One region of the Bacillus sp. CZDM1 genome, then DNA from elsewhere that is predicted to be linked to it. Evidence: a T-box and tRNA genes for the amino acid it is inferred to sense, from the RefSeq annotation. Region 1 holds a T-box; the other holds one or more tRNA genes.

The links. The T-box of region 1 lies ahead of ACY3XC_RS03060 (glycine--tRNA ligase). A T-box ahead of a tRNA ligase gene usually reads a tRNA of that ligase, here a tRNA-Gly.
Region 2: it has a tRNA-Gly gene. The T-box ahead of ACY3XC_RS03060 (glycine--tRNA ligase) is inferred to sense a tRNA for this amino acid. The anticodon was not compared.

The regions. Positions count from the first base shown of each region.
Region 1 covers NZ_JBUESO010000001.1:568,991-572,413, forward strand. Annotated here, with positions in the region: gene ACY3XC_RS03060 (glycine--tRNA ligase) at 1-1,343, opposite strand, end outside; T-box leader at 1,413-1,598, opposite strand; gene recO (DNA repair protein RecO) at 1,647-2,402, opposite strand; gene ACY3XC_RS03070 (YqzL family protein) at 2,434-2,577, opposite strand; gene era (GTPase Era) at 2,751-3,423, opposite strand, start outside.
Region 2 covers NZ_JBUESO010000025.1:2,993-6,415, forward strand. Annotated here, with positions in the region: gene queG (tRNA epoxyqueuosine(34) reductase QueG) at 1-661, opposite strand, end outside; gene ACY3XC_RS27765 (B3/B4 domain-containing protein) at 769-1,440, shown strand; tRNA gene ACY3XC_RS27770 (tRNA-Gly) at 1,527-1,600, opposite strand; gene ACY3XC_RS27775 (DUF1904 family protein) at 1,881-2,216, opposite strand; gene ACY3XC_RS27780 (cold-shock protein) at 2,656-2,856, opposite strand; gene ACY3XC_RS27785 (hypothetical protein) at 3,118-3,327, opposite strand.

The sequences.
Region 1 (3,423 bases):
GCGATTGGTACACGGGTTTGCTCCATTGTGTCACGATTTCTGATGGTTACCATTTTGTCTTCTTTTGAATCAAAATCAAAGGTGATACAGAATGGTGTACCAATTTCGTCATGTCTGCGGTATCTCTTTCCAATCGAACCTGCTTCATCATAATCAACGGAGAAATGCTTTGCTAGAGTTGCATAGACTTCTCTTGCTTCTTCGGAGAGTTTCTTTGACAAAGGAAGAATCGCTGCTTTAAACGGTGCCAGTGCCGGATGGAAACGCATAACTGTTCTGGATGTACCATCTTCAAGCTGTTCTTCGTCATAGGCATCTATTAAAAATGCTAATGTTACCCTGTCAGCACCTAGAGAAGGCTCGATACAATAAGGAATGTATCTTTCATTTGTCTCTGGATCAATATAATTAAAATCTTCACCAGAGAATTGCATATGCTGCTTTAAATCATAATCCGTCCGTGAAGCAACACCCCAAAGTTCTCCCCAGCCAAATGGGAATTTATATTCAAAGTCGGTAGTCGCATTACTATAATGTGAAAGTTCATCTTCTGAATGATCACGAAGTCTTAAATTTTCCTTGGTTAGCCCTAAAGAATGAAGCCATTGTTCTGCGAAATTTTTCCAATAATCGAACCATTTCAAGTCTTCGCCAGGCTTACAGAAAAACTCAAGCTCCATTTGTTCAAACTCACGAGTCCGGAAAGTAAAGTTACCAGGAGTGATTTCATTACGGAAGCTTTTTCCGATTTGTGCAATCCCAAAAGGTAATTTCTTTCTCATTGTACGCTGAACATTTTTAAAATTAACGAATATCCCTTGAGCTGTCTCAGGGCGTAGGAATATTTCATTCGTGCTAGATTCAGTTACCCCTTGGAAGGTTTTAAACATGAGGTTAAATTGGCGAATGCCTGTAAAATCATGACTGCCGCAATCTGGGCAAGCAATATTATGTTCTTTTACAAGCTCTTCCATCTTATCAAACGGAAGTCCATCAACGATCATCTCGACTCCCTTTTCATCAAGAGCATTTTCAATTAATTTATCGGCACGGTGTCTGGCTTTACAGTTTTTACAATCAATCATTGGGTCATTAAAGTTCCCGATATGACCAGAAGCCTCCCAAGTCTTTGGGTTCATTAAGATGCTTGCATCTAAACCGACATTGTACGGAGACTCTTGAACAAACTTTTTCCACCACGCCTGTTTAATATTATTTTTAAATTCAACACCTAATGGTCCATAATCCCATGTATTTGCAAGTCCTCCATAAATTTCGGATCCTGGAAAGATAAATCCTCTGTGCTTCGCATGAGAAACAATTTGCTCCATTGATACTTTCATTTCCCTAACTCCTCTTCGTTTAATAAAAAATTGAAAATAAAAAACTCTCGTCGCTATGCTTAAAATAAGCATAGGGACGAGAGTTACCCGCGGTTCCACCCTATTTGCTGCATATTAATGCAGCCTCTTTGATGTGTGATTTCACACATGATATGCTCAAGAACGCCTTCCTTAGGTCCCTATACCCTAGCTCACACCATCCTAGGTTCGCTTTTATAAAGATTGCTAAGTACTCTTTTCCATCAACGCATCTATTTATTATTAAAACACATCATATCGAAATCTAAAATAAAAGTCAATCATTCACAATAATTGATCTCGAAATTTTTCCATGGACTGCAGAAATTTCTTTGTTTTTAGATAAAGACCTGAATATTCATCATAATAAGCTGAAATTACGGTTTTTAATTCATCCTTTGTTTCCTGTTTAACAGTGATATTTCCTAGTCTTGAAAGATCAATAAAATAAAATAACCGTAATAATTTTACAGATGATGGCGATAATTTATAATGGTACGGGTCCTTCTGTAAACAGCGGTGGCAGATAAAGCCTCCCTCACGAATTGAAAAAGAAAAAAGTCCGTCTGTGCTGCCGCAAACGGAACATTGGTTAAGAATTGGATATAATCCCAATACATTAAGCATTTTCATCTCGTAGATATTCATTAGAATATCTGAATCATATCCTTCATTCATATAATTAAGTGTTTGAAAAAGCAGTTCGAAATGAAATGGGTTTGGTTTCTTATCCTCCGTACACTTATCTGTTAATTCTACAATATAACTAGCATAGGCAGTTAGGAATATATCTTCACCAATACTCCGAAAGCTAGTAATCATTTCTCCCTGTTGAAGAGTCCCTAATCCAGTACCTCTTTGGACTAGAAAGTAACCGTGAGTAAAAAGCTGGGTAATAGAGGAAAGTCGGCTGTTTGGCTTTTTAGCACCTCTTGCCATAACACCGATCTTTCCCCATTCCCTTGTATATAAGGTAATAATTTTATTGGTTTCACCATAATCTGTAGTTCTAATGACGATGCCTTCACACTTTTGGAGCATATATGTCACCATCCCGATACATTAGACAAACTTATGAAACGGGAAAATCCATTTGCGCTAGATCTTCATTCTGATTTCCGGGTATTTCTTGGTTTTCCTTCTCAAGCTCTTTAAAGAGAAGATATGTGTCAATATTACCTGTCTGTAGGAATACTTTCCACGTAAAATCCATCATCGAAAACCCCACCTTTCATGATTTAGACTAGCCTTTTAAAGAATCCCAAACCTTACAATTATCATAGCCTGCCTTAGCAAAAATCATAAGACGAAAATTTTGTTAATGTTGTCCATGCATAATTCTATATAAGCGTTAATATTTTAGTTAGGGTCTAGATTTTAGTATTAGTATTAATATTCATCTTCATTAAAGCCATAATCGCGAAGTTGGGACATTTTATTACGCCAATCCTTTTGAACTTTAACCCAAAGCTCCAAGAAAACTTTTGACCCTAAAAGATTTTCAATATCCACTCGGGCACGTTTTCCTATTTCCTTAAGCATACTCCCTTGTTTCCCAATAATGATGCCCTTTTGAGAATCTCTCTCCACAATAACAGTAGCCATTACGTGAATGATATCCTTACCTCCGTGTTGACGTTCCATCTTATCTAGAACAACAGCAAGGGAATGAGGAATTTCTTCACGTGTTAAGTGCAATGCTTTCTCTCGAATTAACTCTGTGATAATAAATCTTTCTGGGTGATCGGTAACCTGATCTGCAGGATAATACTGCGGTCCTTCAGGTAAATAAACTTTAATCTGTTCTAGTAAACGTTCCACATTATTTCCTTCAAGCGCTGAAATAGGAACAATTTCTTTAAAAGGATACTTTTCTTTATATGATTCAATTAGTGGCAGTAATTCATCTGGGTGTATTTGATCGATTTTATTTATAACAAGGAAGATTGGTGTGTTGACGGTTTCGAACTTTTCAAGAATAAATTCTTCCCCACGGCCAAACCCTTCCTCAGCATTTACCATAAAAAGGATTAAATCAACTTCTTTTAACGTGTTTTGTGCA
Region 2 (3,423 bases), on a different contig from region 1:
TCTGTGTTAAAAAGGCCACGCAGCGCTGAGCATTAATTTGTCCGCCCTGTATCAACGCTCCAGTCGGGCAGGCTTCGATACAAGCTGTACAAGAACCGCATTGATCCTCCATTGGTGTATCAGCTTCAAAAGGAATGCTGGTAATCATTTCGCCTAGATAGACATAGGAGCCAAACTCCGGGGTCATGACCGCACAATTTTTACCGCTCCAGCCAATCCCAGCCCTCACGGCAACCGCACGGTCAGAAAGCTCCCCTGTATCGACCATTGATTTGAGTCGGGCCTCTGGTACTTTTGCTAAAATAAACGCCTCCAGCTTTTTTAACCGGTCTCGTAAAATATGATGATAATCTAATCCCCATGATGCCCGGGAAAAAAAGCCTCTCCGTTCGCCTTTTTTCCCTACAACCCGAACCTTCATTTTTGAAGGATAGGCAAGCGCAATGGAAATGATCGACCGTGGTTCTGGCAGAAGCATGGCTGGGGTCACCCGTTTTTCAATATCAGGCTCTTCAAAGCCTGATTGATACCCAAGCTCCTGCTGGCGAATCAGTCTATTTTTTAACTCAGTAAAAGGGTCTGCCGTGGTAAAACCAATCTTATCAATGCCGATTGTTTTACTATACGCAATGACTTCCTCCTTCAATTGATCAATATTCAATTCGAAACCTCCCTTCTTCTAAAAATAATGTATAGGTAAGCCGCTAATTTCTCGTTCCATATCTCATTATGATAAACTATTTTTATGAAATTTTGGAGGTGGAATCATTGGAAATTCAGCTTTCGTCAGAAATAATCAGCCAGATTCCTAAATTTAAGCTAGGAGTTATTGAATATAAAGATATTACCGTAGGCGATTCCCCACAAATGGTAAAAGGAAGACTGCAGCTTTTTCAAGAATCGATTTACTTTGATTTAGAATATAAAAACCTAACAGAGCTGCCTGGAATTCAGGAATGGCGCAGTATTTTTAAAACTTTTGGCAAAGACCCTAACCGGTATCGCCCTTCTGTAGAGGCTCTATACCGTAGAGTTGAGAAACAGAATTATCTCACCACAGTCCAAAGTGCCATTGATATCAATAACTTTTTCTCCTTGCAATATCAGGTGCCAATTGGTATTTATGACAGCAATCAACTAGAGGGTCCTATCACAATTAAGGTCGCTGAGGCTTGGGAAGAATATTTAGGCCTTAATCGCCGCATGAATTCGTTAGAAAACCTTATCGTCTCAGCAGATAAGCTTGGACCTTTTGGCAGTCCTTTTGTAGATTCCAATAGAGCACCGGTAACGGAAGCAACCAAAAATGCGCTGCAGATCATCTATTTACAGCCTTCAACAGCGGTGAATAATGCGGAAAGGCTGACAGAGTCGTTGATGAAGATGTTCACACAAATTCATGGCGGTGATGCAAGCTATTACATAGTAGGGGGCGACTAACAACGCCTCCTTTTTAAGTAGCAAAAATATAAAAAAACGCAATGCATCGTTCTCAAGTAACGATACACTGCGTTTGGTAATATGTATGGAGCGGGTGATGAGAATCGAACTCACAACATCAGCTTGGAAGGCTGAGGTTTTACCACTAAACTACACCCGCACAAAATAATTATTAACAAAAGTTAAAGAACTTAAACACATTTATTATAATACAAAGTTATTTCCCAATCGTCAAGAGAATTTTGCGTTTTTTGTCGAAAAAAATCATTAAACAATAATATCCAATTTGGTCTTTTTTGATAATGATATGCCAGGGTAACAGTATAAATACCTTTAATTAATATTTTCAGCCTTTTTGATTATGAAGGATTCCAGAAAAGTGCCTGGCACCCTCCAATTTTATGGATGGTGCCAGGCACTTTTTTTGATAATCCTTAACGTCACGAGGAGGCAAAACTCTTCCCGTTTAGATAATAAGCGGACTCCAGGAATGTGCTGAAAGCGACTTCTACCTCTGGAATTCCGAGTGATTGAATATGTTTGGTTATAATGCTCGCAAATTGGTCTTGAATCTCCTGACCGCGTTCGAACCATTTAACTTCAATCAATGGGTATCCTTGCACTTCTTCGCCATCAAACACATAGGTTGATTGGACAATTTCTAAGGTAAAATTGTCAATTCCACATTCACATAAACCCGCCAATCCTAGTACTAATGAAGAACTAATTGTTTTTACCTGATCTACTGAAACTCCTCTAATGATTATATGTGGCATACAAATCCTCCAAGAGCTATTAATTAAATTTTGGCTGTGTTATTTTTCATTGTTGATTTTCGTGCAGGGTTGATCATTCATAGGCGGAGAATTTCCGGCTATTGTAGATAAAGGAACCTTAAGCAGCCTATATAAGCGGAAATATTCCGGTTAACTGCTTTAAATAAGACAAAATCCAATGATTTGGATACCATAAACGGAAAAACTTCCGCTTATTATGAAGGAAATATGGGGATTTCCCAATTTAAACGGAAATTCTCCGCTTATTTTCCAAACACAGTAAAATCAGCATTCAGCTTTAACACAGCCTAAATTTTGAAAGTACTAATCATATTCCATATTGACATAAATTTATCTAATATCCAAATTACTTCCATGTGTTTAAAATAGGAAATAAAAAAACAGACTCTATAAAGAGCCTGTTAGTTTGTTCTTATTATTAAGCTTTACGCACGTTAGCAGCTTGAGCTCCACGTTGACCTTGCTCAACGTCAAAAGTAACTGCTTGACCTTCGTCTAAAGATTTGAAACCTTCGCCTTGGATAGCTGAGAAATGAACGAATACGTCTTCTCCTGCTTCACGCTCGATAAATCCGAAACCTTTTTCTGCGTTAAACCATTTTACTTTACCTTGTTCCATTTTTGTTTCCTCCTGCTGTGTGCTTTGCACACAATGTGTTACTATCCTTGCACTCAGTGATCATCAAGACGAAAAGTTAATCTTATACTATCCTTTACACCGAACAAAAATAATTCTTCTAAAGCTTAACATTTTTCAAAAGTATTTGCAAGAAGACATGGACATCCATTTTTACCAGCTATGAACTTTCACACTTTAATATAATAAAAATAGTGCCAACTTCTCTTAAATAGAAATCAGCACATCGTTTATTCGCTATCGCTATCGTGCCGCTTTTGGCGGTTGGCACACATCACATTTACGTTGGTTATTATTTTTAAATTTTGTTAATGTTTTTTCAAAGTTGCTGCCACATGCACATTTAAATAGTAACTTTTGAGAAAAGCCGTGATATTCCGTCGTTAGCAACTTACTCTCCGAATTGTTTTCAACGAATTCCTTAATTTTTCCAATTGTCCATCGTTTATTCATTCTCTTACCCCTCCATATTTTATCGCAATGCGGAGGCTTTTTTGGCATCCGTTCAAATATCTATATTACTTTATAACCTTGGTTAAATCCATCCTT